Regions from separate parts of the Gracilibacillus salinarum genome, predicted to be linked through region 1. Evidence: riboswitches for the same ligand, from Rfam matches in the RefSeq annotation. Region 1 holds a riboswitch; each other region holds the start of a gene.
What was found. Region 1 has a riboswitch for cyclic di-GMP ahead of MUN87_RS09135 (response regulator transcription factor). Riboswitches for the same ligand answer to the same signal wherever they lie in the genome.

Region 1 (11,068 bases):
ATATATCGTGCGAATACGATGGTTGTATGACTAATGAAGCCGTCATACGAACGACTTTGGAACTCGTTTTGGAGTTTCAAAAGAGATTTTGTTGTTTGGAAAAACGAATTTCAAAGCACCAGGTGATTATGAGGGCAAAACAATCTGGCTCTTCAATGTCGGTACTAAAGCAGGCTATAAATTCAATCAGTCTTTCTTAGATGGTGCGATTGGAGCTATTGATGTAGGGGGAATTCGGAATGAAGAAATCGAAATGGTACTTTATATAGGCTGGAATAATGGAAGACTTGATAGATTTACTAATGCGTATCGTAACGACGATGGCAAGGTTGTTATCATTTATTTTATGATGGCACGACAAAAACAGATTATCAGTAATAACTAGAATAAGTAGTTCCGTTTAGTCGGAAATATCATAAAAAACAAACACATATGTTTTTCTTTCAGTATTCAAGTAGCTGCAATTGATGCCCGTTCAACAGAAAGTTAAAAAAATGCAGTAACTATTTCGTGGTGTCGTCAGCGAGTTTTTGTATTATAATGTAAAGCTTCTCCCTGACGATACCACACTACACCATTATACATATGATGCCTTTTACTCCTGATTTTGTTCTTCAGAAGGTTCTTCGGTTGGATCCGGTTCTTGCTCATCATTACCATTCCCGCACCCGACTAATAAGGAAGTGGAAAGAATGGCAGTAAACAGACCATATGCTAATTTCTTATATTTCATGATATTCACCTCATTTCAATCATTTATCTGCTTATTATTTCAGTTTTCTTCTTCATTATTCATCGAATCAATTAAGGTATCGCCCTAATTAATCTGTTCGATTTCAACGTTTCCAGTTCTGTAAAGGCTTCATAACAGCATCCAGTTGCCAAAGCTCTAGTCCTATGTCAATATAGACGATGCCCAATTGATTCCTCTGTCTATAAGATATTGGGAAAATTAATAGTCCTTGGATTAACGCTTTCAAATTCCTTCTATCATGCTTCATAATGAACTCTTTATGTTATATGCACCAACTTCTTATCATACACTCTATAGACTATAAAAAGATTGGTGGAGAATTTATGAATAAGAAGAATACAAATTCCCAACATAACCATACGTCAGAGAATCATTCCCCTTCATTCGCAAGGCCCTATAAATGGAATATAGACTTGCCAGCTAAACTTCACTCTCAAACAGTAGGAAAACGAGGGCCCATTTTAAAACAAGATAGCGTTGAACATGAAACACTACAGACATTTATCCATGAAAAGATTACAGAACGGCCTGTGCATGTGAAGGGATGGGGCGCTTTCGGCTACTTTGAAACCATTTATTCGATGTCCGATTACACGTCGCTTTCTTTTCTGCAAGAGCCAGGAACACAGGTGCCGGTATTTGTGCGATTCTCATTAGCGGTTAGTACAAAAGGAACACCAGATACATCCAGAAATGTGCGGGGTTTTTCCACTAAATTTTATACGGAAGAAGGTATTTTTGATCTTGTGTTTAATCATATTCCAGTCTTTTCAGTGCGGGACACGATTCGTTTCCCTGAAGCGATTAAGGCATTTCTTCCATCATCGAAAAACAACTTAATCGATCCGACCCGTTACTGGAACTTCGTCGCAAGAGCACCGGAGTCATTGCTATTCACATTACTTGTGTACTCCAATCTAGGCACAGTAAAAAGTCTGCGTCATATACCAGGCTATAGTGTTAATACATATGTCTGGAAAAACACAGAAGGTAAGCGATACTATGTGAAATATGTTTGGTCACCAATGGCAGGTCAACAGTATATCCGTAATGAGGAAGCTGTGAGATTAGCGGGCGAAAACCCGGATATTGCGGGGCAGGATTTATATGACTCGATTGAAAAAGGTGAACCAGTCGAATATGGATTGTATGTTCAGGTGATGGACCCTGAACAGTCATTGAACTTACCCTATGATCCATTAGATGATACGAAAATTTGGGATCAGCAACAGTTTCCATTCCTTCCTGTCGGTCGTATGGTGTTAAACAAAAATCCAGATAACTACATGGAGCAAGTAGAAAAGGCGGCCTTCTCCCCAACGAATTTATTGGATGGTGCAGAACTATCCGATGATAAGATGCTGCAAGGTCGAGCAAATATATATTGGGATTCTCAACGTTACCGTATAGGACCGGATTTCCGTAATGTTCCTGTGAACAAGGAGGCAAATTGGTGGCCGGGTGATTTAGTTACTAGCGGTAATGGGCGATTGGTGGAAGGAACATTGCAACGATCTGACATTGAAAAACACGATGATTTTACACAAGCAGGACTCTTTTATGAATCATTGTCCGAGCAAGACCAAGCAGATTTAATTGATAATATGGCAGCGGGATTGTCTGCTGTTTCGTCAGATGTATTCGATGTGGTGAATCAATATATGGAGCAAGCATCTGATGATTTAGCGAGAAAACTGAACCAAGCGGTCACAGAGAAAAAAGAGCAATAGACCATAGCCATTTTTTCTCGATTTGAGCACGAAAATGTAAGGCTACCATGGATCGCCACGGTCCATGTGTAGCCAGCTGAATAATTTTATCCAATTCGCCAAAATATAACAATAATACAGGGGTTTCGCTATTGAAATGTCACTATATCATTCGATATAATAAAATACATTGAATTCAAGATAAATAATCTAACAAAAAGGGTGATCGAGCATGGTGTTACAATCGCTTCTAATTATATTTTTATTATCTGCCTCCTTCTATCTTTCCTATATAACCTGCCGAAAAAAGTAAACATCTCAAGCTCTCTTATTCTATCAATGTCAAAATTCCGCTATTTTCGACAGATTTAAACAGAAAATGTTAGGTATTAAAACTCATAAAAATGGTTTTTTTCTTCAATTATTTAAGTCTTTTGATTTATCTTTGCTATAATACCTTGATGGTTATTGCAATTAATATAGGAAAACGGTATGATAGACATAGATAATTGAAGTATTTGATAAAGGCAAACTATTTGAAAGAGTAGGACGCAAAGCCTAGGGTCTAAGGGTATTTATCTTCATATCTTATACCTATGATCGCCTGGTTACCTAAATAACACTAATCGGATACGTGTGTGTATGACAAAGTTTCTTTTGTCATTTTAGGCTATTTCTGTTCTTTTCAGGAATAGCCATTTTTTTTGGGAATAAAAATGAGGAGGTAAAAACATGCGAATTGCAATTGTGAAAGAAGCTTCTATTTATCGCGAGGGTTTGGTAGGGGTGCTTTCTACGGAATTCAAGGATTATGATGTAATCGCAGTGGAACCGAAACAACAAGAGAAATTACGAGACTATATCATTGATTTGTTAATCATTGATATTGATACTAAGACTGACACCATGTCGCTTGTAGAGAAATATATGGAGAACAACAAGAAAATTATTATCTGGACGGAGAATCAACACCATGAGAATCTAACCGAACTGTTCAAAATGAACTTACACGGTTACTTCTTTAACGGAATGGAAAAGGAAGAATTAATTGGAGCCATTGAAAAAATCGTTGCGGGTAACCATTATATCCACCAGGATCTTGCACCAGTTCTGCTAGGCGATTACCGCCAGATTTATAATCGTAAAGAGTCAAGACCCGTTGGTGTGTTTACCAACCGCGAGTGGGAAGTGATGGAGCTCTTGACAAAAGGTTATAGTAATCAACGTATTAGTCAAAAGCTTTATATCACAGACAAAACGGTAAAGAATCATATTAGCTCCATCTTGCGTAAATTAGAAGTACCAGACCGGACGAATGCAGTCATTACAGCCTTTCGGAATGAATGGTTTTACGTTTCTTAAAAAAAGAAAGCCTGTGTCAGGAGGGACACAGGCTTTCTTTTTTTGCAAGGCAGGATGATATAACCTCTTAGTTATGAGTAAGCTCGTTGTAGTGAAAAGTTAGAATAAAAGAAACTACAGTACACGCTGAAAGACGAGCTGAATGTCGAATTTTTTAAGATATTCAAGAATAATTGTATGAATTTTACATAATAAAAGGTATATTGCTATGTCATATCAAAATGTATTGTGTTATAATTTCGAATATAATGTGCTAAGTATGCTATTTGACAGAAATACATTTCATTCGGAGGTTACTAAACTATGGAGGAAACGATATCACTGAAAGAGATTTTTGAAGTATTGAAGAAACGCCTTTTGCTGATTCTATTGTTAATGATTGGAGCGGCAGGTGCAGCAGCAATTATTAGTTATTTTGTCTTAACGCCAACCTATCAATCTAGTACGCAATTTATTGTTAACCAGGATACAAGTGAAGCACAAAGTGTCGATATAAATCAAATTAGATCTAACTTGGAAATAATTAATACATATAATGATATCATCACGAGTAATCGAATTTTGGATCAAGTTATAGAAGAATTGAATTTGGCGATTTCACCTGGCGCATTAAGTGAGAAAATATCGGTAGCGAATTCGGAGAGTTCTCAGGTAGTGAAGCTATCCGCAACCGATTCCGATCCTGAACTGGCAGCAGAGATTGCCAATACTACTGTCGCGATCTTTCAGGAAGACTTACCTGAATTAATGAATGTCAACAATGTGAGTGTCTTATCAGAAGCGGTTGTCCCAGCCAATCCAACGCCTGTTAATCCGAAGCCAATGCTGAATACAGCTATCGCACTTGTTATCGGTGCTATGATCGGGGTAGGCTTAGCGTTCTTATTTGAATACCTCGATAATACGGTGAAAACAGAGCAAGATGTGGAAAAAACTTTGGAATTACCTGTACTTGGTGTCATTTCTCATATTGACGAGAAAGATATGATGACGATGGGGAAGTCCGTATCCATCAGTCAGAAGCGTGAGAGGGGGAACTTCAATGGCCAGAAGAAAAAAACAGTCTAAAGTATCGAACATTCGTCACTTAATTACGAAAATGAACCCACGCTCTCCGATATCTGAGCAATACAAAACGATTCGGACTAATTTACAGTTCTCTTCCGTTGACGGTGATCTACAAACAATGCTGGTTACTTCATCAGGACCATCGGAAGGTAAGTCATCTACCACAGCGAATTTAGCGATTGTGTTTGCTCAGCAAGGAAAGAAAGTGCTTCTAATTGATGCGGATATGCGGAAGCCAACCTTGCATTACACGTTTAGAATGGATAACAGAAGAGGATTGAGCAGTGTATTGGTGGGAGAGTCAACCTTATTAGAATCGATTTCTAATTGTGATGTCGCCGGACTGGATCTATTGAGCTGTGGCCCGATTCCGCCTAACCCATCAGAATTACTAGGTTCGAAAGCAATGGAGAAGATGATCGTGGCTGCTAAAGAAGAATATGATGTGATTTTATTTGATACCCCGCCTGTTCTTGCCGTTACAGATGCCCAAATTCTTGCCAACATATGTGATGGTGCGGTGATGGTCGTACGGAGTAACCAGACGGAGAATGATGCAGCAATTAAGGCAAAAGAGTTGCTGGAAGTCGGTAATGCGAAATTGTTAGGAGTGGTCCTCAACGACCGTGAACAGAAAAAAGGTCATTATTATTATTACGGAAATTAATAGCAGAATGAAAGCCATTTGACTAGTCATCCTAGAGTTAAATGGCTTTTTTTAGTATTCAAAATCACCTTTATGAATGAACGAATTGTAAAAAAATATACATATCTCGAAATTCATCTTTTCAATTTATAACGAATATGATATTCTTTATATAGAACAGGACGAAAGTCTCATATAATATAAGGGGTAATGAGAAAGGATGGTATTAATGTTGGATATTAATCCGTATATTCTTCCAATCAATCAAGATAGCGTAAAGGATAAGCTGTCTGCTCTTCAAATGGCAAAGGAAGCAGAGAAGGCTGGCGTGAAATATATTATTGCTGCACCGAGATATATACAAGGAAAACAGGAAATTAATAAAGAATCCATCATAAGCTACATCAATACGTTAAATCAACAACTAAGTCAGGAACGAATAAACGTAGAGATTCTCCCTGGCCAAACCATTCGCATTTACGGTAATCTGGAAGAAGATTTAGAGAAAGGCAAACTGATCACCTATGGGAATGATCCAGCATATATTTTCATAGAGTTCATGTTTGATCATATACCACAATATACGAAACAGCTCTGTTATGAACTTCAATTAAAAGGGTATAAACCAGTGCTTGTCCACCCTGAGAAAAATCTGGACATTCAAGAGGATATTAATATGCTGTACAGCCTGGTGAAGAATGGTGCGCTGGTTCAAGTGAGCGCCAGAAGTATTGTCGGTAAGAAAGGCAAAAAAATACAAAAAACAGCGCAACAATTAGTAAAACATAATCTTGCTCATTTTATCAGCTCGGATACCGCAGATCCGAAACAATTCTATTTACAATCTGCCTGGAATACATTAAAGAAGACGGTATCGTTAGAACAGCTTTACCTGCTTCAAGAGAATATGACTCTATTAATGGAAGGTAAAATAGTACAAGGTGAGGAGCCTGTACGCATTAAGAAAAAGAAAATTTTTGGCATTATTTAGCATAAAAATGGAGGAATTAGCAAACATTTTACATAAATTAATGATGTTCGACAAAACTCGTCTAATTTCTCCTATTTTAATTTCTTTCCAATACTGCTATACTTATCCTAATATGACAGTGTGGCATAAGAAATATGAATTTAGATAAGGAAGGATGCGATGAATCGAATGATCGACATTCATTGTCATATCTTGCCTGGAATTGATGATGGTGCGAAACATACCGAAGAAAGTGTGCAAATGGCGAAAAGTGCCGTATCGCAAGGAATTACCACGATAATTGCGACGCCTCATCACTTAAATGGCAGCTATGATAACTACAAAGATGATATTATTACAGCAGTAGATCAATTGAACAATAGATTACAAGACGAAGCAGTACCTCTAACAATTCTACCCGGCCAGGAAACACGGATAAATGGAGAAATGTTAACCGATTTAGAAGCAGGACATCTGTTACCACTTAATGAATCAAGTGGCTATTTATTCGTGGAACTACCATCCAACCATGTTCCGCGTTATACAACGCAATTGATGTTTGATCTGCAACTGCAAGGAATCAAGCCAATCATTGTCCATCCCGAACGCAATAAAGAAATAATGGAAAACCCTAATATTTTATACGATTTAGTGAGTAATGGCACGTTAACGCAGCTTACCGCTGCAAGCATCGCTGGAAAATTCGGTAAGAAAATTAAGAAATTAAGCCTGCAATTAGTCGAGGCAAATCTCACACATTTCATCGCAACAGATGCTCATAATGTCACAACCAGAGGATTTGTGATGCAGGAAGCGCATAGTGTGATTAAGGATGAATTCGGTACAGAGACGCTTTTTTGGCTAATGGAAAATTCGCAATATTTAGTCAATGGAGAAAACGTTATTGGTGATGTTCCCGAAAGAATTAAAAAAAGAAAAATTTTAGGAATTTTCTAGTTGTTAAGTCCTAACCTTTTCGATATAATGTTTATCGTGTATTTCAAATATATGTTTGAAAAGACAATGGAGGATGATGATCCGTGGAAAAAGTAAGAAAAGCAATTATTCCTGCAGCGGGATTAGGAACAAGATTCTTACCGGCAACGAAGGCAATGCCAAAGGAAATGTTGCCAATCGTAGATAAACCAACGATCCAATACATAATTGAAGAAGCGATTGCATCAGGAATAGAAGATATTATTATCGTGACGGGAAAAGGAAAACGGGCCATTGAGGATCATTTTGATAATAACTTTGAATTAGAAGATAACTTATTGAAAAAAGGTAAGTTAGAACTGCTGGAAAAAGCAAAACAACCTGCCAGTGTGGATATTCACTATATTCGACAAAAAGAACCGCTGGGACTTGGACATGCCGTATGGTGTGCACGCAAATTTATTGGAAATGAGCCATTTGCGGTATTACTTGGTGACGATATTGTCCAATCAGATAAACCTTGCCTGGAACAATTGATCGATGAATATGAACGCACGGGCGGTTCGATTATTGGGGTCCAGCAAGTACCCGAGAACGAGACACACAGATATGGCATAGTAGATCCTGATCAACAGGATGGTAACAGCTATTCGGTAAGACAATTTGTTGAAAAGCCAGATAAAGGAACGGCACCATCGAACCTAGCAATTATGGGACGATATGTACTTTCACCAAAAATCTTTAACTATTTAGAGCAAAAAGAGATCGGTGCTGGCGGTGAAATACAATTAACCGATGCGATTCAGCAGTTAAATCAGACTCAAAGTGTATTTGCTTATGATTTTGAAGGAAAACGCTTTGATGTTGGTGAAAAGCTAGGTTTTATCAAAACGACGATTGAATTTGCCATTCAGAATGAGGAAATCGGTCCTGATGTACGGAAGTTTGTTGATCAGCTGGCAAGTGAATTCGAAGTAAGACAATAATAATGAGATGGAAGGGATCTACTGATGGGTTATAAGCAACGGATATTATTATTAGTTTTATTAGATTCAATCATCGTAAGTACTGCCATTTTTATCGCTTCCTGGGTTGTTTATCCGAATTATTCCTTGCAGAAGGCAGAAGTAGTGGCAGTATCATCAATCGCGCTGCTTCTCTTCCATCACTTGTTCGCCTTTATCTACAAGCTGTATCACAAGGTATGGGCATATGCGAGTGTGGGAGAATTAATTGCTATTGTAAAAGCGATCACATTTACGATTGTAGCAACAGGAATTGTTCAGTTCTTATTTAATGATTTTACGATTTATAAACGAGCACTTATTGTCACATGGTTATTACATATAATGCTTATCGGCGGCTCGCGGTTTGTCTGGAGAGTCTACCGGGACCGTTTCATGCATGATAAGAAGAATAAACAACGAACATTAATTGTCGGTGCAGGGTCAGCAGGTGCGATGATTGCAAGGCAATTAAAGAATGAACAGCATCATAACGATCTATTACCAGTAGCCTTTGTCGACGACGATATGGCCAAGCATAAAATGCAATTATACGATATTCCGGTTGCAGGACACACGAAAGAAATTCCTGATATCGTAAGTGAACTAGAAATTGATCACATTGTCATCGCGATTCCGTCATTAACGAATGGTGCTTTATCTGAACTGGTTACTATTTGTAACAGTACGAATAAACGAGTACAAATGGTACCGAAGATAGAGGATATTGTCTCCGGCAAAATTTCAGTTAGTTCTTTGAAGAATGTTGATGTGGAAGATGTGCTTGGTAGAGAGCCTGTCGAATTAGATATCAATTCGATTTCAGAATATGTCACTGATAATACCGTGATGGTAACAGGGGCCGGAGGTTCAATCGGCTCTGAAATTTGCAGGCAGTTAATGCGATTTACTCCGAGAAAAATTCTATTAGTCGGACACGGTGAGTTTAGTATTTATTCGATTGACATGGAACTGCGAAATAAATACAAAGATACAGCTATTGAAATTATACCTATTATTGCAGATGTACAAGACCGTGAACGAATATTCGAAATTGTCCAGGAGCATAATCCGAGAATTATCTATCATGCAGCAGCACACAAACATGTTCCGTTAATGGAATACAACCCACACGAAGCAGTCAAGAACAATATCATTGGTACGAAGAACGTAGCGGATGCGGCAGATGCTTTCGGCATTCATACTTTTGTTTTAGTTTCTACAGATAAATCTGTTAATCCGACCAATGTGATGGGCGCAACGAAGCGTGTGGCAGAGATGATCGTACAAACTCTTGCTAAGACAAGTAAAACGAAATTTGTTGCTGTACGATTCGGTAATGTGCTTGGAAGTCGTGGCAGTGTTATTCCCTTGTTTAAGAAACAGATTGAACAGGGTGGGCCGGTTACAGTGACCCATCCTGAGATGACTAGGTATTTTATGACGATACCGGAAGCTTCTAGGCTTGTGATTCAGGCGGGGACTTTAGCTCATGGTGGAGAGATTTTTGTGCTGGACATGGGTGAGCCTGTTAAGATTGTTGATTTGGCTAAGAATTTGATTAAGCTTTCAGGTTATACAGAAAACGAAATTATAATAAGCTATTCCGGAATCCGACCAGGCGAGAAAATGTATGAAGAATTACTTGGAGAAAATGAAGTTCATCCGGAAGCGATATATGAAAAAATTTATGTTGGCAAAACAGTCAATGTTGAAGAAAATCAATTGTGGGATTTAATTAGTCATTTTACAGAACACGATAAAGAGCAATTGAAGGATCATTTAATGAGGATCGTATATGCGGAGCGAATCAAGAGGGTAGGAGTAGCGAAATAAAGGCAGGATGTTACTTTCTTTGTCGACTATATAAAATAGGTGATTATTTGATTACATTATAATCCAAAAGAGAGAATAAAAAAGTGAGGTCAAATCATATGTCATATTTAGTTGTTGTTGCACATCCAGATGATGAGGTTCTAGGGGCGGGCGCCTCAATTTATAAGCTTGCTCAAGAAGGACATTCTGTAAATGTCTGTATATTATCTGGAGAAGTAAATGCCAGGAATTTTCGCCCTACTACAGATGAGCTTAATGAAGATGTGAATAACTCTATGAATAAATTAGGTGTTGATAGAGTTATATCTGGTAATTTTCCGAATATAGAGTTTAACAATGCAGGTCATTTAAAACTTGTTCAGTTTATTGAAGCAGCTATACTTGAAACAAATGCTGATATAGTATTTACTCACCATCCTGCAGACCTTAATAATGACCATCTTCACACTTCTATGGCATGTCAAGCAGCAGTGAGGTTATTCCAAAGAAGAAATGATGTAGCTCCTCTTAAAGAACTACTTTTTATGGAGGTACCATCTTCTACGGAATGGGGCTTAAATAAAGCAATGAATCAGTTTTCACCAAACATGTTTATTGAAGTTGGTGAATTAAGTGTGGAAAAAAAAATAGAAGCTCTCGCCCAATATCGTGGTGTTATGAGAGCTTATCCTCACCCTAGAAGTGAGGAAGCAATCAAAGGACTAGCTGCATACCGTGGTGGACAATCTGGAATGGTTTATGCTGAAGCTTTTGAGAGTGTATTTAGACGTGGATTCTAGAAAG
Region 2 (11,068 bases), 1.0 Mb from region 1:
TATGTTATTTTATCCAATTGGAAACATATAAGTCAAGTTTATTTTTATTTAAGCTGCGCATATTTGTTAAAAAAGGTTCTATAACCAAAATACAAAAACAAAATAACCGTTAAAGAAACGCTCCCTGTAATACCAAGCATAATAGCAATTTGGTATTTAATCGCATCTACAGGATTTGCACCTGAAAGGATGACACCTGTCATCATGCCCGGAAGAAACACGATTCCCATCCCAATCATATTATTAATGGTTGGCAGAATTGCTGAATCAAAGGAATGATTAACAATATTACGTGCTGCCTTATGAGGGGTAGCACCAAGCATTAAAGCTGCTTCAACCTCTTTTTTACGAGACGTAAATCCTTCCATAAGTGCAGCTACACCAAGTGTAATACCTGTCATTGAATTACCGATCAACATACCGGCAATCGGGATAAAATAACGAGGATCATACCATGGTGAAAATTGAACAACGACAAAATCAAAATAGAAAAACGCAAATAATGTCCCTGATACCATCGCTATCGCAATAATTTTCTTTAATTCCTTGTTCAATGTATGCTTCGACCTTTTGTAGATGTTATAAACAGCAAAGCTCTCCATCAAAATGAGAACAATTAATGAATAGAGGAAATGTTCATTTTCAAATATAAACATTAAAATATAGCCAACCAGTACCAGCTGAATTGTCATTCGCAGTGTCGCAATAATTATTTCTTTTTCTCTAGGTATCTTCCGCCAGCGAACAATAGCTAATAAGAGCAGAATAAATAAATAGGCGGAAACTAATTGCCATATCGTAATCTCCAGCATATCATTCATGATCGAACCTCCTCATCGTTCTGAAGCTCGTTCATATATATCAATTGATCACTGTATGTCTCCGCTGTACCTTTGGAATGTGTTACCATAATGACCGTTTTATTGGCTTCTTTAATACGCTTCGTAAAATAATCCATCACCAGGGTTTCGGTATCATCATCCAATGCTGAAGTAGGTTCATCAAGCAAGAATACATCTGGTTCCATCACTAACACTCTGCCAAAAGCGATTCGCTGTTTCTCTCCTCCTGACAAATTAGCAGCATCTTCGTCGAGATCTTTTGACAGTTTTAATTGATGTAATAGCTCTGTTAAATCGTTGTCGTCTGGCTCTTTATCTTGCTCAGAGAAGTGCAAGCCAATCAGCAAATTATCTCGTATCGATCCTTCGAATACAATTGGATCTTGTCCGAGCATCACTACTTTCTTTCTTAATTCCACGGCATCCAGTTCTTGAATAGATGTATTATTGAAGTGGATTTCACCTTCGTCTGGTGTTAACATACTGTTAAACATTTTCAACAACGTTGTTTTGCCACTTCCGCTTGCACCGAACAGACAGTAAATATTACCTGATTCAATCTCGAGATGGTCGATTCGCAATATATCTTTGTATACCAAATTCCTGATCTCAAACATGTTCCTTTTCCTCCATACTTTCCTTTACTTCTATTGTGAACGAATATTTGCTAGTCATTCTCATTTATAAAAGTCTTTAGCTTTCACTTTCTTGCGTAAAAAGAGCAGATACACAGTGGCATCTGCTCTTTTTACTTAGCGAAAGTCTCGCTTATCTTCCATTTTTCGTGAGATTAAAACATAGGCAACTGTCGCTGCTGCTGTAGCTAATGTGTAAAGTAAAGTGTTTTTCATTTTTTTACCTCCTAGATCAGATCATGCTTCCAATTAAAATGGACGGAATTTTCCTTTTCGTAACACTAGCTTTGGTCCACCTAACATAAATAAATAGCGATCATCGATTACATTCTTCATCACTTTGGCTTGCATACCATATAATTTAGTTCCTTCAAAAACAGTACCCATTGCATCACTTCCACCAAGAGAAGCAACCGTTCCCTTATTGTCAAATTGGAACGTGCGAAGTGTACCGCCATAAATAAGCGTTTTGATATTATGCGCACATACATCAGCTTCCTGAATAGCAATTTGCGCGGTTGGTGGATATGGTTTGCCTGTTTCCTCATTCATTACCCAAGCACAATCACCTAGTATAAATACATCATCTTGCTCTGGTGTTCGTAACGTTGCATCTACGTTCACTTTACCCTTTGTCAATTCGAAACCGGATTCTCCAATAATTCGATTGGCTTGTACACCACCAGTCCAAACAAACGTGTCCGTTTTAATTTCTTGTCTGTCTTCTCCGACAATAACACGGTCTGCTTTCACTTCTTTAATCATTGTACCGAGCTTAAATTCAATTCCACGTGATTCTAATGATTCTTTCGCATAGCTTAATAAATCCTCATCAAAACCTGGTAAAATAGTAGACATCGCTTCAATGTCAATAATCTTCACGTCTTGGCGTGGAATATCGTATTTTTTACATAAAGCCGGAATTCGTTCAGCAAGTTCACCTAGAAATTCAATCCCGGTAAAACCGGCACCACCTACAACAATGGTAAGCATACTCGGATCAGGATCTTGTTCATTTCGGTAACGTGAGAATTGGTATTCAATATGGTCACGTATCATTCGACTCTTATCCACACTCTGAATAGAAAATGCATGCTCGTCCATGCCTGGAATGCCAAAGGTAGCTTTCTCAAAGCCTAAACCAATCACAAGAAAATCATAGCTTAGTGTGCCATTATCCAATTCAACCGTTTTGTTTTCCTTGTTAATTTTCTTAACGGTGTCATGCACAAAGTTAACATGTCTAGTATTAATGACATCAGAGATCATAATTCTGGAGCGGTTTACATCAATTGTGCCTGCAGCTACTTCGTGCAGCCATGTTGTCTGATAATGATAATTATGCTTGTTAACTAATGTAATATCCACTTCTTCAGGAGCGAATTGTTGCGTAAGTCGTTTCGTTGTCATCATACCGGCGTAACCTGCACCTAGTACTACGATTTTTGGTTTCTTCACTGTCATCTAATCATTCCTTTCCAGTCGATATCATTGCTAAACTATGATAGTTTATCTCACTTTTGACTAGATATGTACTCCATAGATATCATATTCAGTATAGCAAATGACACATAAGATCGTCTAATAAGCAATACCCTATTCACCATAAAGAAAAACTAAGTTTCTCTGCAAGTACAGGCAAAAGCCTTCATAATTAAATCATTATTTCCCGGGCGAAAATTACCAGCAACAACCCTTCCAGTCCTAATTCATACAATAATATACAACTACCTATAATATGGATTATGTAAATTAGGACTATCTGATATTGTGGTAATTTTGATATGAATATGTGCTTAGCAAAGCTCCGGAAATAGACTCCGCGTCCTGTGGGCACGGCTTCAGCTAGGCTACTACTTGAACAGCTTCTTTGCTGCCTTGTGCCGAGAAAGCATACTTCAAAGCAATAATGGCAGACACAGGCACAAATGAAGTGGATCTTCAGCTCGCGCTGAGGCATGAGGAGTCTCCGCCTATTTCCTACGCTTATGGGAAGTACTACAACGATTGGAACAGCTATTAGCAGTGGTGCTTAGCAATGTATTTCATCAATTATGGTGTAAATCTTGCAGATAGTGCTTCATATCCTAGCTGTCGCATAAATTGTGGAGCTATACATCAGCTGAGGCCAATCACGGAGACTCCCGCGGGATTGTGCAGGTGCTGAAGATCCACAACGTCTGCACCTGCGTCTTCTAGTAATGCTTCGAAGTAGGCTTCCTCGGTGCAAGGCAGCAGAGAAGTGATTCGTGTAGTAGCCTAGCTTCAGCCGTGCCCCGCAGGACGCGGAGTGGTTGGCTGAAGCGGTATCCTAGCACATGAATCATTTCAAAATTAATACTAAGCTGTTAGTTTACATAATCCATATTATAGGAACCCAGCTTCATCTTCTTTATTGTAGGACGATGCAGGAAGTTGCCTGGTTTCTGGGCTACCTCATGGTCTTGGCAGTTCATGTTAGGATTGCTACTATTTTTATCTTCCCCTACAGCAAAATAAAAACCCCATATTTTAAATGGGGTTTTTAAGGTCTAATGCTGTTCCACACATTTCTCTGCCATTTTCTTTGTCAGAAATTCTTTTACTTCTTCTTTTGAACATCCAATCTCTTTCGCTTTGAGCATTAGATAGATCCATTCATAATCCACGTTTACTTTCGATTCCATAACCTTTCTCCTCCTAAAATACAAATCTGTATTTCAGGCAGCTCAGCCGTCCGTATTGGATAAATGAACGGACCTGGAACTTTGCGTCCCTATCTTGCAATAGGTTTGCCTTTTTCTGATCATGCATGCTACACGAAAACACCTTGAACGAATTGCAATACCACAGCATACCTACAAAAACGAATAGTGCAGAAAAACAAAAAGTAATATAAACAGCTATTATAATTAGTATATTATATTCAGCTAATATAGAAAAATACCGCTTTTTTACTAGTAGTAACTTTATCTTGTATTAGCAAAATCAATCATATAAAACCTGTTTATACACTTTAATACCAATGAATGAGTGCAGAATTCTTGTCATAGCTATTATTCGGCAACGCATTCTAACAAAGATGATTCTTGGTAACACCCAGAAAAATTGATTTTGAAACAAGATGCTTGTCTAGTATTGTCAGCGTATAGTACATACAGACAAATAATCAGTTAGAATAAGAGCAATTTATCTGTTACCTTTTCTAATGTTCAAGACAATCGTTTATACGCATCCAAAAGCGAGACATCATTGATTAATATCATTCTAATAGTATATATTCGCTAAAAAAATTGATTTTCCTGCAAAAAAATTATTTTTTTAATAATTTTGAACTACGTATTTTAACTTAGTAGACGAAAGCCCACCTTATCAACTTACAGTCTTGACAGATGTAGTCCTTTTCGTTTATTTCGTTAAACGATTCATAATTAAGGGGTACGATTCCACTTTGAATGCATAAGCTAGAATATAACGAAAATATAGTGAAAATGAGGTGATATCTTGGCACGTTATTATCGTTATCGTCTACCACCCTGGGCAAGAGAATGGATTTTAATCTGTGAACGTTGTATATTACCAATTGTCGTATTTCAAGGGATTCGCACCATATTTTTCCCAACTACTTTTGACGTATTATTATTAGGAATATTGATTGGTATCTTGCTAGCCTTTCAATTAGAATGGATTTAACCTAAATCATCTATCGGATCCGTTTTCAATGTCTGATATATATATTCTTGCATTTGGAAGCCATGAAACAACTTACGGAACTCTACTTCGATTTCAACAGACTTTCTTACATTACTTGTGCCCCTTCTTGGCTGCATTATCTCTGACATAGATCGAAACCAGTTATGCGGAGACAGCAGCTGTAATACAAGAAGCGATTTCTCATAGTCTGATAAATCGATATAGCGACAATATACTGAGAATGATTCTGAGATTTTATCCATGTCGCAATCATGAAACCTGAACAAATACTGATAATAAGAAACTAAATCATAAGTTGGCGAAGTCATCAATGCATACTCCCAATTTAATAAGTACGTATTCATTCCAGTTGTCATATAATGGGATGGTTTTACGTTTCCATGGCATAACGTATATTTCATCTGATCTGTTTCTTCCATTCTATCTAAATATATTTCCTGCCACTCCTCCATTTTATTAAAAAGCTGCTCCACGTCACGATAATACATGCATATTTGTAATTCTGCTGGTGACATGAATCGTTTTGCTTCAAATAAACGAACATATTGCAGCATTTGCTCACGACAGTATGATAGCTCCTGCTCAAATTGGCTTTCTAATGTGCTCCGATTTTGTTTAACTGCTTCTATCTTATGATAATCCATCGTTGCGGCATGCAGCTTGCCAATTGTATGAATAGCTGTTGCATATTCATCTGCCGGCTGTTCGGATATTTCACGGTTAACCCATGGCATTAGATAATAGATCTCCCCGTTGTCTTCGACAAATGACCGCTGGTGAACAGTAGAATATACAGGCACAAAGCCAAAAATCTTTTTTCCCTGAATATATTGTTGAATTGCCTGCCATCTTCCTACGTCTTCTGGCAATAGTCTCGCATGCTTTAATGCATATTGTTGATGATCTGCTTCTATCTTGTATAAACGATCTGTGATTTGTTCAATAGACTCTGGCTGCAATTGATATGATTGTAATAGTTGTGACCACCTCATCGGCGAATCCCCCATTTCTGATTCATCAAATAAAAAATCCCTTGACAGGCTACCAAGGGACTAACAAATTATTCTTCAGAAGGAATCGGAATATAAATCAATTGTCCGGCAGAAACATCTTCATCTTCTAATCGATTCACTCTCATAATGTGTTTTGATGAGAGTTGATATCGCTCGGCAATCGTATGCATCTGATCATCTGGCTGGACGATATATAATTTCAACCGTGTGTAACTCGATGCTTCTTCATCTGCAAATACATTCAACAAATAGGATGTCTCATCTTGAGACTCATTTCTCGCTTTCACATGTAGTTTATCCTCTTCTTTTTCTGCTTCTGCAAGCTCTTCTTCAGCTGATATATCCTCTTCTTGATTCTGACGTTCTTCTGTGTCTTGCGCTTCATTCTCCTGCATGGCTCGAACGCTCGTGATAGGCACTACTTTCTCCTCTTCGTACTCTTCATTCGTTGTGTCGAGGTCTTCTTCATCCATTTCTAAATGAAACGTCTCTTCGTTATCTTCAGTCTGCTCATCGAATCGGTTTTCTTCAAAAGCCGGCAATTCCGTTTCCTCTGTATATTCACTTTCTTCTTCTTCTTTTGCTCGATCTGGTTGTGGTTCCTGTAAACCATGAATAGCTAATGTTGCTTCAATCGTCATCTTATTAACAGCATCCAAATTGTAGTCAAAATGATCGACTTCTATTAAGACATCATCTAATGATGCGATGCGATCGAGCGGCACAGACACATCAATGAGAAATTTATGAAAAAACTCATTCATTTCATCTGATAATGATTCTACTCGTTCGACATAATTGCCGTTCAACGGTTCTTCCACTCTAAGATCTGGTGTATCGCTTTTGATATATTCTCCTTTTAGTTCCATCACACCTCTAATCGAAAGTGTATTACCTAACTCCTCCATTGATATAACAGGTTCCAGACCTATTCCTAACATTTCCTTAATCTGCTGTTCGTTCTCAAATGCAACTACTTCATGAATATTAAATGTAAAGGCTTCTTGCAAAGCACTTCCCCTTCCTTTTGCTTAGCTAAGGCGTACTAGCATTTCATTAAACTATATGATGTGAGGAAGAAAAATATGCAAGCTTGACAGAGAGAAGTTGTATAACACCTCAGAACGAACAGGGATTTTCTTATCAGCAGGTTAAAGGCTTTGCCAAATACATCCCACAATGTCAAACTTCCTAATCCATATTATAAGAACACCCCTTCCTATTCAGCATGATTACTTCTATGACTGTACTTATATATACTTTCTTTGCTTATTAGAAAAAAGACATAACCCGCCAAGTCGTAATTGAAATTATATCAACTACCTATAATATGGATTATGTCAAGTGGAGCTGTGTTGATGTTGATATAATTTATCTGCTAAGCAAAGCTCCGGAAATAGGCTCCGCGTCCTGTGGGCACGGCTTCAGCTAGGCTACTACCTGTAAATGCTCCTTTGCTGCCTTGTCCCGAGGAAGCTTACTTCGAAGCAAAGCTTGCAGACACAGGCACAAATGAAATGGATCTTCAGCTCGCGCTGATTCCACGGGAGTCTCCGCCTATTTCCTACGCTTAAGGGAAGTGCTACAACGCATGGAACAGCAAAAAGCAGTGGTTCTAAGCATTATGTTATTCAAAAGCTGATATTTATAGTGCACACAATATGCTAGCAATTCCAAAAGTTGTAGAGCCCCCATCCAAGCGTAGGCCAACCACGTAGACTCCCGCGGGACAGGCAGGCGCTGGAGATCCACTTTGTGAAGTGCTTTTCTTCACAAAGTTAGCTTCAGCCGTGCCCCGCAGGAAGTGGTTGGCCGGAGCGGTATCATACCATACATAATATTTCAAAATTACCACTAAGCCGTTAGTTGACATAATCCATATTATAGGAACTCAGCTTCTTATTCAATATGGTTACTGCTGCAACTGTACTTTTTTGCTTTCTTGCCTGATAAAAAAAGCTTACAAACCAATGTGGCTTGTAAGCTTTTCGGGTTATGATAATTTTTGGAATGCTTTATCGACTGCTGCGATTGTTTTTTCAATATCTTGATCTGTATGAGATATAGACAGGAACAAGCCTTCGAATTGAGAAGGAGGAAGGAATATGCCTTCTTCTGCCATTGTCCGGTAATACGTAGCAAATGCTTCTGTATTTGATTTAGAAGCTGTCTCGTAATTAATCACAGGCTCATTTGCAAAGAAGATACCTACCATAGATCCTGCCCGGTTAATTTGCAGAGGAATATTATATTTCTCTGCAGCCAGTCTATATCCTTCTATTAAACGGTCTACTTTCGTATTGATATCATCATAAGAGGAACGATCCATTGCTTTTAATGTTTCAAGACCTGCTGTCATCGCCAGCGGATTACCAGATAACGTTCCGGCTTGATAAATATCACCAACTGGAGCAATACGTTCCATAATTTCTCGTTTACCGCCATAAGCACCTACAGGAAGGCCACCACCAATAACTTTCCCTAAGCATGTTAAATCAGGTGTGACCTCGAAATGACCTTGTGCACAATGGTAGCCAACTCGGAATCCTGTCATTACTTCATCAAAGATCAACAAGGATTGATACTGGTTCGTAATGTCACGTAATATTTGCAAAAAGTCTTCATTTGGCGGAACAACTCCCATATTACCAGACACTGGCTCAACAATCACCGCCGCAATATCATCACCAAACTGTTCAAAGGCATACCGAACGCTTTCGATATCATTATATGGCACTGTTATCGTGTGCTGCGCAACACTCTCAGGCACACCAGGGCTGTCCGGCAACCCTAAAGTTGCAACACCAGATCCTGCTTTAATTAATAAAGAATCACCATGACCATGATAGTTTCCTTCAAATTTAAGGATTTTATTTTTTCCTGTATAACCACGTGCCAGACGCAATGCACTCATGGTTGCTTCCGTACCAGAATTAACCATTCGCACCATTTCGATAGAAGGAACACGATCAATCACTAATTGCGCTAATTCATTCTCTAATAAAGTCGGTGCCCCAAAGCTAGTCCCTTTTTCAGCCACCTCTTTTAGTTTTGTGACTACTCGATCATCAGCATGACCTAAAATTAACGGTCCCCAGCTTAACACATAATCAATGTATTCATTGCCATCAATATCATAAATTTTGGATCCTTTACCGTGATCCATATAAATCGGGTTCATTCCCACAGATTTAAACGCTCTAACTGGAGAATTGACACCACCAGGCATTAATTCTACCGACTCTTTATATGCATCAACAGATTTTTGATTTTCTCGCATCATGATCGCCTCCTTAGTTTTCTTGCAGCCATCTTGCTACATCTTTCGCAAAATACGTAATAATAATATCTGCTCCAGCACGCTTCATGGCAGTCAGCTTCTCTAACACAATCGCTCGTTCATCAACCCAGCCATTAAGACTTGCTGCTTTAACCATTGAATATTCCCCGCTTACGTTGTAGGCTACCACCGGAACAGGAAATTCATTTTTTACGTCCCGAATAATATCCATATAAGAAAGAGCTGGCTTTACAATTAAGAAATCAGCACCCTCTGCTCTATCAGAAGTCGCTTCTCTGATTGCTTCCAAGCGATTAGCCGGATCCATCTGATATGTTTTTCTATCGCCAAACTGTGGTGTACTATCAGCTGCATCACGAAATGGCCCGTAAAATGCTGAGGCATATTTAACTGCATACGACATAATCGGAACATTGGTATACCCTGCTTCATCTAGCCCTTCGCGAATTTCTGCTACAAAGCCATCCATCATGTTCGAGGGTGCAATGATATCTGCGCCAGCTTCAGCTTGCGTTACTGCCGTTTTCACATGTAATGGTAATGATTTATCATTATCCACATCTCCATGTTCAATGAGTCCACAATGGCCATGCGAGGTATATTCGCAAAGGCATGTATCAGCGATAATCAGCAGCTGATCTGTTCTTTCTTTAATTTGACGAATGGCTAGTTGAACGATTCCATCAGGATCATATGCCCCTGATCCAACTTCATCTTTCTCTTTCGGTATCCCGAATAAAAGAACGGATGGGATCCCTAATTCCAGTAATTCATCAATCTCATTGTCCAAATAATCTAGAGATACTTGGAAAACTCCTGGCATTGAAGAGACTTCGTTTTTTATTTTTTCCCCTTCAACGACAAATAATGGGTAAACTAAATCATTTACTTGTAATTCTGTTTCACGAACGAATCGACGCATAACGCTGGAAGACCGTAAACGACGATGGCGGTCAAATCGTGTTGTAGACATTATTTATCACCTTCTCTTATGTAATCAAGATAAGTAGCTACCATATTCTCAATCGTAAATGTCTCAGGATAGATAATTTGCTGAAATCCATGCTTTTCAAGTGCCTCGCTTGTCGTCGAACCAATGGCAACGGCTGTCACATTCTTCTTCACCTGTTCCAAAAGCGAAGCAGCTAAGAATTGGTGAAACGTATTTACCGTTGAAGGACTTGTAAAAAAAACAGCATTCATTTCGGTCGCTTTTTCCTGAAGCAATGGTATTACTTCTTTATTTTTCATTGTACGATAAATCACTATTTTTTCAAAAGAAAGACCTTGTTGTTGTAATTGTTCGGGGATTTCTCTTCTGGCGTTACTTCCACATAATAAAGCAATATGACAGGACGAAACAATCTCACGAAATTCGCGAACCATTGTACTCCCAGCGAAAATAGAGGGAACAAAATCCACACGATATCCATACTCTTCAAGAAGTTGAGCGGTTTTCTCCCCGACTGCAGCAATTTTTTGATCTATTTTCAGTCCCAGCTTTTTAACAAATTGGTCAAAAAAATGTACGGTATTCGCACTAGTGAAAAAAAGCCAATCATATTGACTGATCTCCTGTAAGCT
Region 3 (11,068 bases), 790 kb from region 1:
TAACCATATTGAACAATGAAGCTGAGTTCCTATAATATGAATTATGTTAACTTGCGTTGTGACCATTTTGCAATAAAGCCCTAGTTTACATAATCAATTGCATCGCCCGTAAAGGTGTTAGCCAACGCAGTTTTTTTTGTCAAAAATCTTGCCAGATGATTAAAAGTTAATTGACAAAATACCGAGAGGGGTATAATATGAGTGTTGTATTATTTTCTTCATAGCGTCTCATTTAGTATGATAAAGGTATAACTGATATAGAAAGGGGCGTCTTCATCATGGAATACGATGCGAAAGTGATCAACCGAATGAAACGGATTGAAGGACAAATCCGTGGATTGATTAAGATGATGGATGAAGGCAAGGATTGCAGAGAAGTCGTTACACAGATGTCTGCTTGTCGCAGTGCATTAGATAGGACGGCTGCGTTAATCGTTAGCACGAACCTTGAAAAATGTATTCGAGAGGAACAGGAATCTGGTCAAAGCTCGGAGGAACTAATAAAAGAAGCAGTAAATTTACTGGTGAAAAGTCGTTAAATAAAAAAGGTAACTGTCTTATACGTTTATATTACGCTTACGGAATAAGACAGTTTCTTTTTACATTTATAAATACCCATACAGGTATAGGTAAGGAGAGGTTAGAATGACTGAAAAAAAGAAAACTACAATTGTGTTATTCAGTGGAGATTATGATAAGGCTATGGCAGCCTATATCATTGCAAATGGGGCTGCTGCTTATGACCATGAGGTGGTGATTTTTCACACTTTTTGGGGGTTGAATGCGTTAAGGAAAGACGAACACCTTCATGTAAAAAAAGGTTTACTCGAAAAATTACTTGGCTGGATGATGCCCAAAGGGGCAGACAAAATGGGACTGTCAAAAATGAATTATCTAGGCATGGGTCCACACATGATTAAACATGTAATGAAGAAGCATAACGCTTTACCAGTCCACGAATTGGTAGACATGGCACAGGCACAAGGGGTAAAATTGATTGCATGCACCATGACCATGGATCTTCTTGGATTACAAAAAGAAGAATTACTAGAAGACATTGAATATGCAGGTGTTGCAGCATATATTGGTGGATCAGAAGATGGAAATATTACATTATTTATTTAAAATTGCTATACTAAGTATAGATAATTTATGGGAGGTATCAACATGAACGAAATTCAACCAAATCAACTAGCTGAAAAATTAAAAGAAGGAGAAAAACTTCATATCGTAGATGTACGGGAGGATGAAGAAGTAGCACAAGGGATGATTCCGGGAGCCAAACAAATCCGCTTAGGAGAAATACCTGATCGCTTGGATGAATTTGATCAGAATCAACATTATTATATGATCTGCCGTTCAGGTGCAAGAAGTGGACGTGCCACAGAATATTTAGAAGCGAATGGCATTAAAGCAACAAACATGACAGGCGGCATGTTAGCCTGGGAAGACGAAGTTGAATAAGCTTAGGAGAAATCAGTTCAAAACACGAACTGATTTCTTTTTTTATCTATCAAGAAAGTATATAAGTCTGGTCAAGTCAGTAATCATATTGAACATGATGTGGAGTTCCTATAATATGGATTATGTAAACAAAAGCTGTATTGCAGAATGGTCATTTTGATATCGTTTATCTGCTTAGCAAAGCTCCGGAAATAGGCTCCGCGTCCTGTGGGCACGGCTTCAGCTAGGCTACTACTTTGAACTACTCCTTTGCTGCCTTGTGCCGAGGAAGCTTACTTCGAAGCGGTACTTGCAGACACAGGCACAAACTAAGTGGATCTTCAGCTCGCGCTGATTCCACGGGAGTCTCCGCCTATTTCCTACGCTTATGGGAAGTTCTACAACATTTGAAACAGCTAAAAGCAGTAGTTTTAGGCATTATGTTATTCATTCTATTCCTGTTATGGATACATTGATCAATATGCTACCCCATACAAAAGTTGTACAGCCCCTATTCTAGCGTAGGCCAACCACGGAGACTCCCGCGGGATTGTGCAGGTGCTGAAGATCCACTTTGTGAAGTGCTCTTCTTCACAAAGTTAGCTTCAGCCGTGCCCCGCAGGACGCGGAGTGGTTGGCCGAAGCGGTATCCCAGCACATTAAATATCTCAATATGGATGTTTGGCTAGCGATGGTTAGTTGACATAATCCATATTATATATCATTTATGTCAATTAGGACCGGGCGGGTTATGCTCGGTTTTTCTTATAAGTCAAGAAAGTATAAATTTTGGGCTATATGATGTTCGCTGACAGAAACGGCCACGTCCGGCTCCAGCGCCCAGAGACTAGGCGACTTCGCGAAATCGCCCTACGATAAGTCATCATCGATTCGCAAGCTCACCGTGATTCCTTTATCTCAGTTGATTCGCTCCACTCGCTACGTCTCTAAACGGGCGCTTTCGCCTTTGTTCTTAGGAAAAAGAAATTCATATATATACCAAATTATATTGATTATTTGCTACCAGATATATTAAAATAGATAGGAATATAGTTTTAATAGAAACTAAATAATTGGCAAATTATGTGATAAAATAGTACTATATAATTAGAAAATGGCAAATCTATTGAAAAATAGAGACGCAAAACCACAGATCTAAGGTGAATTTTCACGATGATGGCTGGGTTACCTGATAAGTATCACAGGGGAACCTATACATTTTTGTATGGGTTTTTTATATGAGTTTCGTTAGATCCTTCAGTATGAAATAGTCGTGAAGCTCGATAAATTACGTGAAAAGTAATTGTTAAGAGAATCTGTTTAAATGGTAATACCAGACAAGGAGCTAAGAATTATGCGCAAAATAAATTACAAGCTTGTTAGTTTATTTATTTTCATAGTAGCGTTGACCGTCATGGCGCAATATATTTCCATACCCCTGATCTTCGGTGTTACGTTAAGCTTCGCTCCTATCCTTTACTTAGCTTCTATTCGCCTGTTTGGCGTGAGATTTGCTCTTTTGTTAGTTAGCGTAATGAGCGGAATTACTTATTTTACAGGCATGGATAACGGCTTTGTTTTCTACAGTATCATAGAAGTATTGTTAATTGGTTCTTTATATGTAACAAAAAGAAAAGATTTATTTACCTGGAGTTTCGCCTATTCTTTATTGATATTCTTAGTGTATTCTCTAATCGTTTTATTTTTTTCTGATTTATTACCTCATTCCCGTGTGCTGACAGATTTCCTGGTTGTTCAATCGGTGACTGAAATATTATTTGCAGCACTTGTAGCGGATATAATTTGCGATTACCTACCATTAATACCAAAATTAAAAAGGTATTTTGGACATCAGCACCGCTTATACTTTGGTCAGGTTATATCGCATCTGTTAATCTTCTCTGCAGTTCTTCCATTACTGATCATCATCTTAGTCAATACAAAACAGATGGAGAGTGACTTATATCAACTATATCAGGAAGAACACCAACAGTTATCGGAGCAAATTCAATATAAGATTGATGAGATGGATTCCGGTGAGATTCAAAGTTATCAATTGGATGCGGTAACCGAAAAAGCAAGGATTAAGGAAGTATTTGATCAGTTTATAGGTCAATCTAATAAGCGGATTTTTATACTGGATCAGAATAATCAATTATGGGTTGATGCAAATCAACTGACAGTCGATACAAATATTGAATATTTTACAACGGGTTTTGTTAAAGAAATACATAATGATGGGTTCATTTGGCTGCCTGTCCGAACTCCATCCATTTTTGACTGGTCGCAAGGTTATTATATAGGGGAAATGAAGTTCTTAAATAAAAGTACGTTTCTTGTTATTCCGACTAACGGTAAAGTATTGGAATTAACACGTGACTTAATTGATTATTTATTGTTTGCACTGTTCGTTTTGTTCGTGGCTTTGTTTTTTGGCATGCTTGTCAATAGAATTTTATCCAATTCCTTAACGCGTCTTACTCAGATGACAAGTGATCTTCCTGAGAAAATGCAGCGCCAGGATAATTTTTACTGGCGAGATACATCCATTTTTGAATTTTCAAAACTAGGGCTGAATATTGAAAAAGTAGCAAATCGTCTTCAGTCGATGTTTATTGAAGTAAGAAAGAAAAATGATCTATTAACTGCCCGGACTGATCAGCTAATGGAATCGGAAGCAAAGCTCTATCAATTAGCACATTTTGACACACTTACTGATTTACCCAATCGCCACTCTTTTCATACAGATTTAACTGAGTGCTTAGATCGTGAGGTGCGTGAGGAGCGATTTGCTATTATTTTTATAGATTTAGATAAATTTAAACAAGTGAATGATACACTCGGTCATAGTGGTGGTGATTTGCTTTTGCAAGTATTTGCAAAGAGATTAATAGAATTTCAACAGACAATGCCCGTTATTTTTTATCGTTTGGCGGGTGATGAATTCGTAGGTATTGTGGAATTATCGAGAAATGAAGAAGTTAATCAACTCTGTGATGAGTTACTGACAATTATTCAGCAGCCACTACTGGTTAATAGAAAGGAAATACTTCTCTCTGCGAGTATCGGACTCAGCTTTTACCCAGATCACGGAAATACGATTGATCAATTATTACACCATGCCGATACGTTAATGTATGAAGAGAAAAAACTTCATCATAATACATTGAAAACAGCTAAGGAGGCGGACAATTGAAAAAAGTTGGCAAAAAGATAATATTTATCTTGTTATTGCTACTGTGCGGGTGTAGTAATGCGGATTTCACTTCTTTTCAATCGTCTCCATTAGCGCCAGAACTTCTAATACAAGAAGAAGTTCAGGGAGAACAACAGCGACTGGAAGTGTGGACTAATACCAATATATTCAGCGAGTCATTACCTGGTTTTCTCGAGAGCCATCAAGGGGTAGAAGTGACAATTAAAGTGTTTGATAAGGACGAATTGCTGGACAAGTACAGAAGAAGTTTAATTGCGGGTGAATCACCGGATGTATTCGTCATCCCAGACAATTTCCTAGGTGAGTTCTCTGATATTACTGGCTTTGAGAACTTGCTTAATGAACCTTACTATGATGAAGATTTTTTTGCTGAGAGACCTTCTAGCTTATTAAAACGCTATCAGGATGAAAAAAAACAAACGATGTTCGCAATGCCGTTATTGTTCTTTCCATATGTAACGTTTTATCGAGCGGATATATTACGTGAGTATGGATATCCAACTGATCCTTATCAATTAGCAATCTTCCTAAAGGAACGCAGTAATTGGATGGAAATGGCACAGGAATTAGCCCAGGATGGACGTTACATTTTGGAATCTGAGCATAAGCTGATCGAGATGCTCTTAAGAACGAATTATTTTTTGGATGACCAATATCATTATTTAGCAGCGGAACCGCCTTTCTCTACCGCGTTTGTAGCAGCAAGTAGTGCAGCTGGTTTTGAGTTAAGTCCTTATTTAAATATATGGGATTCTAATGGTCAAACAGCACTCAAAGCAAATCAATTAGTGATGTTTCAGGCGGCGAGTTATACACTTGAAAACTTAAAAGAATGGGTTCCTGATCAGGCAGGTAAATGGGGGATGACCAGTTTGCCATTTGACGTGGCAGGAATTGATAATAATGCCAGCATGTCGATCGCTATTTCAGAAACAAGTAAACAAAAAGAGCTGGCATGGGCATTTATTCAAAAGATGTCAGACGATATGCTTCATATGTATAAGAATGTAGAGCATGATTCGTATCTTCTTAATCAAGACTTAGAACAATTATATTGGATGGTGTTACATAAAGAATTACCGGGTAAACCACATTCACTGGACCAGCAAATTTTCTTTTACTGGAATGCGGCGTTAAAAAATTTTAATGACGGCAAAGCTATAACATATGAAACAATTGATCAGGTTAACCAGCAAATTTTAAATGCGATTAAATATGATCAGCGTGCATTACATAACTATTTGACAAATACAGAATAGCTTCGTATATATCGATTTTACTTTGCAGATGCTAAGTGAGAGGTGATAATGATGGTTCACAATAAAAAAGCGAAAGTCGGCGAAAAAAATTATCAGCCCGACGATTATCAGCAATCAGACGAACGTAGTAAAGGTCTAGCAACAACACATGAACAAGCAACAGACACATTAAAAGAAGGTTACAATGAAGAAACTGGGGCGGAAGAGTCGTAACCACAAATAAAAGTCGAACATAACACGAAAAACAGACATCGTGTTATGTTCGACTTTTCTCTTATATTTGTAGTATTTATGTGGTGAAAAAGTGTGGAATTAAAATTTGAGGGGAAATCTATCCAGTATACTTGCTTTAGGCAAGTTCCATCATTTTAAAACTGTCATAGAATAGTTTGACGTCAATTGACTAAGAATTAGAGGCTGTTCTGAAAGAAATTGCTTGATTCGTATATTTCAGATATAATATTCTGTGCATTTTATGATATGATTAAAGATGTGTTTCTGAAATTATTTTCTAAATAACGAGTTAACGTCATATAGTAGAAGTGATGTACGAATGTTATAAGTTGAGATTGAAAAGGGAGCGTTCAATTGTGTTTATCGAAGTTGATCAATTAAATATACATTATAAACAAACAGGAGAGGGTCGTCCAATTGTGATGTTGCATGGTTGGGGAACGAGTCTCGATTTATTTGATGACCTGCAGCAGAAGTTGAGTAACCAATTTCAAGTTACTTCACTTGATTTTCCTGGATTCGGGGCAAGTGATGACCCCAGTGAATCATGGAATGTTGATCAATACACAGATTTTTTAGAGAAGTTTTTGCAAAAATTACAAATAACAAATCCAATTTTAATTGGTCACTCTTTCGGAGGGCGTGTATCGATAAAATATGCTGATCGCCATCAGCAAGGTGTGCACAAAATCATCTTGATTGGCAGTGCCGGTATTAAGCCGAAACGAAAATTAGATTATTATGTAAAAGTATATAGTTATAAAACGTTAAAAAAAGTACTTAGTTTACCTGGAATCAACCGTTATAAAGACGATATAATTGCAAAGTATCGCGGAAAAGCTGGTTCTGCTGACTATCAAAATGCTTCTCGCGTAATGCAGCAAACGTTAAGTAAGGTTGTGAATGAAGATCTGCAAAATCATATGCCAAATATTAAAGCACCTACTTTGCTTATTTGGGGAGAAAATGATACCGCTACGCCTGTTAGTGATGCAAAGGTGATGGAACAATTAATCCCTAATGCGGGTCTGGCTGTCATCGAAAATGCTACCCATTACGTGTTTCTTGAGCACAAGCAGCGGGTAGCCATTATTATAGATACTTTTTTAGAAGAAGATAAAGGAGCAGTATGATCATGCAAATCGTTTTAAGCTTATTAAGTGTCATATGGATCGCCTATTTGTATTTTCGAGTTAAACAGGGCCTTCATATGTTGCAATTGAACAGTTATTTTAATAATCGTTTATACAGGTGGATGACAGGGCACCGGATGCGTGTTTTTCCTGTCAATGAATGGCTGGCGCTAGCCGTTGCCATCATTTATTATTTTACGGAAAATTGGATTGTTTTTTTGATCGTGTTATTAGGACTTTTCGTACCAAGAAACAAACAAGAGAAGAAAAAGCTTGTTGTAACAGCCCGGGTAAAACGTCTGATCATTACAATAGCCATTATTTATCTCTTTTTGATTGCTACTAGCTTGCATTTCATCTGGAATAATTATCCATTAAGCTATGCAGTATTCGTGATCGTATTAGGATCATTGTTTACATATGCTATTATTTTATTAGCTAATCTAATAAATCGTCCGATCGAAAATAGAATTAAAGAGCACTATTACCAGGATGCAAAACGGATTATTGATAGTGCCAAAAATACAAGAAAAGTTGGTATTACAGGAAGTTTCGGGAAAACAAGTACAAAATTCATCCTGGATACGATCTTATCTTCTCATTTTAATACATTGAAAACACCGAACAGTTTCAATACAAAAATCGGGGTTACGATTACTATCCGTAATTCATTGAAACCATACCATGATGTATTCATTGCAGAAATGGGAGCAAAAGAGCCTGGCAATATTCAGGAAATCTGTGAGCTTGTTGGTCATAAATATGCGATTCTTACAGCCATTGGCGAACAGCATCTAGAGACATTTAAAACATTAGAAAATATTAAAAAGACAAAATTTGAAATTGTTGAAACATTACCAGAGGATGGTATCGCCTTTTTAAATGGTGATGATGAGAATATTATGTCTTATACACCAAAGAATCCTTGTCGCAAAGTTTATTTTGCGATTGATGATCAAAAGGCTGATTATGTGGCTTCTAACATACGTTTCCACAATAAAGGGACGACATTCACCGTTTCAAATAAAGCAGGAACATTGCATGCTGATTTTGAGACGAAATTGTTAGGGAAGCATAATGTTTACAATATTTTAGCAGCGATAAGTGTTGCTTGGGAAATGGATGTACCGTTAAATAAACTGCAGTTAGGTGTAAAGAAAATTCAGGCAGTTAAACACAGAATGGAAATAAAAAAAGGTTTCGGTAATTTAACAGTAATCGACGATAGCTTCAACTCTAATCCGACTGGTTCAAGAATGGCATTAGAAGTATTAGGTACAATGGAAGGCTTTAAAGTACTTGTGACACCAGGTATGGTTGAGCTGGGCGATAAAGAGTATGAGTATAACAAAATGTTTGGACAGTATGCAGCTGATGCCTGTGATTATGTTATACTAGTCGGTGCTAAACAAACTAAACCTATTCAGGATGGGCTTCGTGAGAAGAATTATCCAGAGGATCAATTGTTTATCGCTACCGATTTAAATCATGCAATATCCCAAATCCAGGCGTTGAATCGTCAAGACGCTATTATTTTATTAGAAAACGATTTGCCGGACACTTACAATGAGTAAGCATACCCGGTCATGAGATTGAAGGAGGAAAAGGACTGTGAAAACAAAAGTAGCCGTCATTTTTGGTGGTGTATCAGTAGAGCACGAAGTATCGGTTATTTCGGCTCTGCAGGCAATTAATGCCATGGACTCATCTAAATATGAAGCAATTCCAGTATATATAAGTAAATCACGTGAGTGGTATACAGGTGAGGTATTAAAAGATATTGAGAATTATAAAAATCTGGATCAGCTGTTTAAAGATGCTGACAAAGTCGTGTTTGAACAGGAAAATGAGAATACGATTGTTTTAAAGAAAAAAGAACGTTCCATGTTTTCAAAAGGGGTAATTACAGACATCGATGTAGTTTTTCCAGTTATTCATGGTACGAACGGGGAAGACGGTTCTTTACAAGGCTATTTGGAATTATTAGGTCTGCCGTATGTAGGCTGTGATGTAGCTTCATCTGCGGCCGGAATGGATAAAGTAATGATGAAGCAAATCTTAAGGGACGCTGGTGTTCCAATCGTAGATTATCAATGGTTTTATGCTAGTCAGTGGCATGAAGACCAGGAGAAAATCAAGCAACTAGCGGAACAAGTAGGCTACCCGGTTATTGTGAAGCCTGCTAACTTAGGTTCAAGTGTGGGTATATCCAAAGCAGCTAATGCGGAAGAATTAGAAGAAGCTGTAGATTTGGCTGTTTCTTATAGTTTCAAAGTAATCATCGAGAAAATGGTAACAGATTTAACAGAAGTAAATTGCTCTGTTATCGGAGATTACGAACAGGTTGAAAGCTCAGTATGTGAACAGGTATTAAGCACAGATGAAATTCTCTCTTATGCTGATAAATACCAAAGCGGAGGGAAAACGGGTGATACTAAGGGAATGGAAAGTGTCAACCGGGTTATACCTGCAGAAATTTCTGAAGAGGCAACGACTAAAGTAAAACAATTAGCTGAACAAACTTTTAAATTATTAAATGCTAGCGGCGTATCACGAATTGACTTTTTACTGAATCCCGACGGTGAAGTATTCGTCAATGAAATCAATACCATCCCTGGTTCCTTGTCATTTTATCTGTGGGAACCAAGCGGAAAGAACTTTGAACAGCTGACGGATCAATTGATTCAGCTTGCCTTAAAGAGGGAAAGAGAACGTCAATCGATTCAATTCTCTATCGATACCAACCTTTTCTCTCTTCATAGCAAAAATGGCGGATCCAAAGGAAAATAAAACGGAGCACAGAAAATCAATATGGATTTTCTGTGCTTTTTTATCATAAGTCAAGAAAGTATAAATTTTGGGCTATATGATGTTCGCTGACAGAAACGGCCACGTCCGGCTCCAGCGCCCAGAGACTAGGCGAATTCCTGCACCGCTCTATGATAAAGAAGATAAAGTTGAGTTCCTATAATATGGATTATGTTAACTAGCCGCTTTATGCTTAGTGTTAATTTTGAAATGATTTATGTGCTTGGATACCGCTCCGTCCAACCACTCCGCGTCCTGCGGGGCACGGCTGAAGCTAACTTTGTGAAGAAGGGCGCTTCACAAAGTGGATCTTCAGCGCCTGCATAATCCCGCGGGAGTCTCCGTGGTTGGCCTACGCTAGAATTGGGATTCTACAATTTTTGGTAGAGCTAGCATATTGATCGTATGCATAAATAATAGTTATTGAAAAATGCCTAAAACCACTGCTTTTTGCAGTTACATCCGTTGTAGCACTTTCCTTAAGCGTAGGAAATAGGCGGAGACTCCAGTGGAATCAGCGCGAGCTGAAGATCCACTTCATTTGTGCCTGTGTCTGCAAGCATTGCTTCGAAGTAAGCTTCCTCGGCACAAGGCAGCAAGGAAGCATTTACAGGTAGTAGCCTAGCTGAAGCCGTGCCCACAGGACGCGGAGCCTATTTCCGGAGCTCTGCTAAGCAGATAAACGATATCAAAATGACCATCTTGAAATACAGCCTTTGTTAACACAATCCATATTATAGGAAGTTGTTTATTAATTAAGTCAATTAGGACCGGGTGGTTTATGCCCGATTTTTCTTATATTTCAAAAAAAGATTAAAAGATGCTTAAAATATACAGTTTAGTTGTGCGGGGATGTCAATCCGTCCGCCTTGCAGGACGTGGGGTATATTTCCGTAGCTTTGTTTCACACATAAAACATTTCAAGATTACCACTAAGTCATACAGTTCTAACATAATCCATAATATAAGAAGTT

Region 2: it holds a riboswitch for cyclic di-GMP, as region 1 does, so the genes downstream of both, MUN87_RS04555 (anti-repressor SinI family protein) here and MUN87_RS09135 (response regulator transcription factor) in region 1, are expected to answer to the same signal.
Region 3: it holds a riboswitch for cyclic di-GMP, as region 1 does, so the genes downstream of both, MUN87_RS05695 (diguanylate cyclase domain-containing protein) here and MUN87_RS09135 (response regulator transcription factor) in region 1, are expected to answer to the same signal.

The regions. Positions count from the first base shown of each region.
Region 1 covers NZ_CP095071.1:1,943,361-1,954,428, reverse strand. The annotation lists partial or broken gene MUN87_RS09150 (IS4 family transposase) at 1-104, opposite strand, end outside; gene MUN87_RS22515 (type 2 periplasmic-binding domain-containing protein) at 92-385, shown strand; gene MUN87_RS09145 (hypothetical protein) at 596-733, opposite strand; gene MUN87_RS09140 (catalase) at 1,078-2,484, shown strand; cyclic di-GMP riboswitch class I at 2,980-3,079, shown strand; gene MUN87_RS09135 (response regulator transcription factor) at 3,196-3,825, shown strand; gene MUN87_RS09130 (YveK family protein) at 4,129-4,893, shown strand; gene MUN87_RS09125 (CpsD/CapB family tyrosine-protein kinase) at 4,868-5,560, shown strand; gene MUN87_RS09120 (tyrosine-protein phosphatase) at 5,769-6,530, shown strand; gene MUN87_RS09115 (tyrosine-protein phosphatase) at 6,699-7,466, shown strand; gene galU (UTP--glucose-1-phosphate uridylyltransferase GalU) at 7,550-8,431, shown strand; gene MUN87_RS09105 (polysaccharide biosynthesis protein) at 8,456-10,285, shown strand; gene MUN87_RS09100 (PIG-L deacetylase family protein) at 10,384-11,064, shown strand.
Region 2 covers NZ_CP095071.1:898,039-909,106, forward strand. The annotation lists gene MUN87_RS04540 (ABC transporter permease) at 45-821, opposite strand; gene MUN87_RS04545 (ABC transporter ATP-binding protein) at 818-1,459, opposite strand; gene MUN87_RS04550 (NAD(P)/FAD-dependent oxidoreductase) at 1,727-2,941, opposite strand; gene MUN87_RS04555 (anti-repressor SinI family protein) at 4,009-4,143, opposite strand; cyclic di-GMP riboswitch class I at 4,177-4,263, opposite strand; gene MUN87_RS04560 (YszA family small membrane protein) at 4,961-5,149, shown strand; gene MUN87_RS04565 (phosphotransferase) at 5,146-6,162, opposite strand; gene MUN87_RS04570 (LysM peptidoglycan-binding domain-containing protein) at 6,231-7,193, opposite strand; gene hemL (glutamate-1-semialdehyde 2,1-aminomutase) at 8,177-9,463, opposite strand; gene hemB (porphobilinogen synthase) at 9,477-10,457, opposite strand; gene MUN87_RS04585 (uroporphyrinogen-III synthase) at 10,457-11,068, opposite strand, start outside.
Region 3 covers NZ_CP095071.1:1,148,505-1,159,572, reverse strand. The annotation lists gene MUN87_RS05710 (metal-sensitive transcriptional regulator) at 279-539, shown strand; gene MUN87_RS05705 (DsrE/DsrF/DrsH-like family protein) at 646-1,125, shown strand; gene MUN87_RS05700 (rhodanese-like domain-containing protein) at 1,168-1,464, shown strand; cyclic di-GMP riboswitch class I at 2,550-2,636, shown strand; gene MUN87_RS05695 (diguanylate cyclase domain-containing protein) at 2,798-4,639, shown strand; gene MUN87_RS05690 (ABC transporter substrate-binding protein) at 4,636-5,919, shown strand; gene MUN87_RS05685 (DUF4025 domain-containing protein) at 5,968-6,132, shown strand; gene MUN87_RS05680 (alpha/beta fold hydrolase) at 6,510-7,286, shown strand; gene MUN87_RS05675 (UDP-N-acetylmuramoyl-tripeptide--D-alanyl-D-alanine ligase) at 7,289-8,860, shown strand; gene MUN87_RS05670 (D-alanine--D-alanine ligase family protein) at 8,898-10,076, shown strand.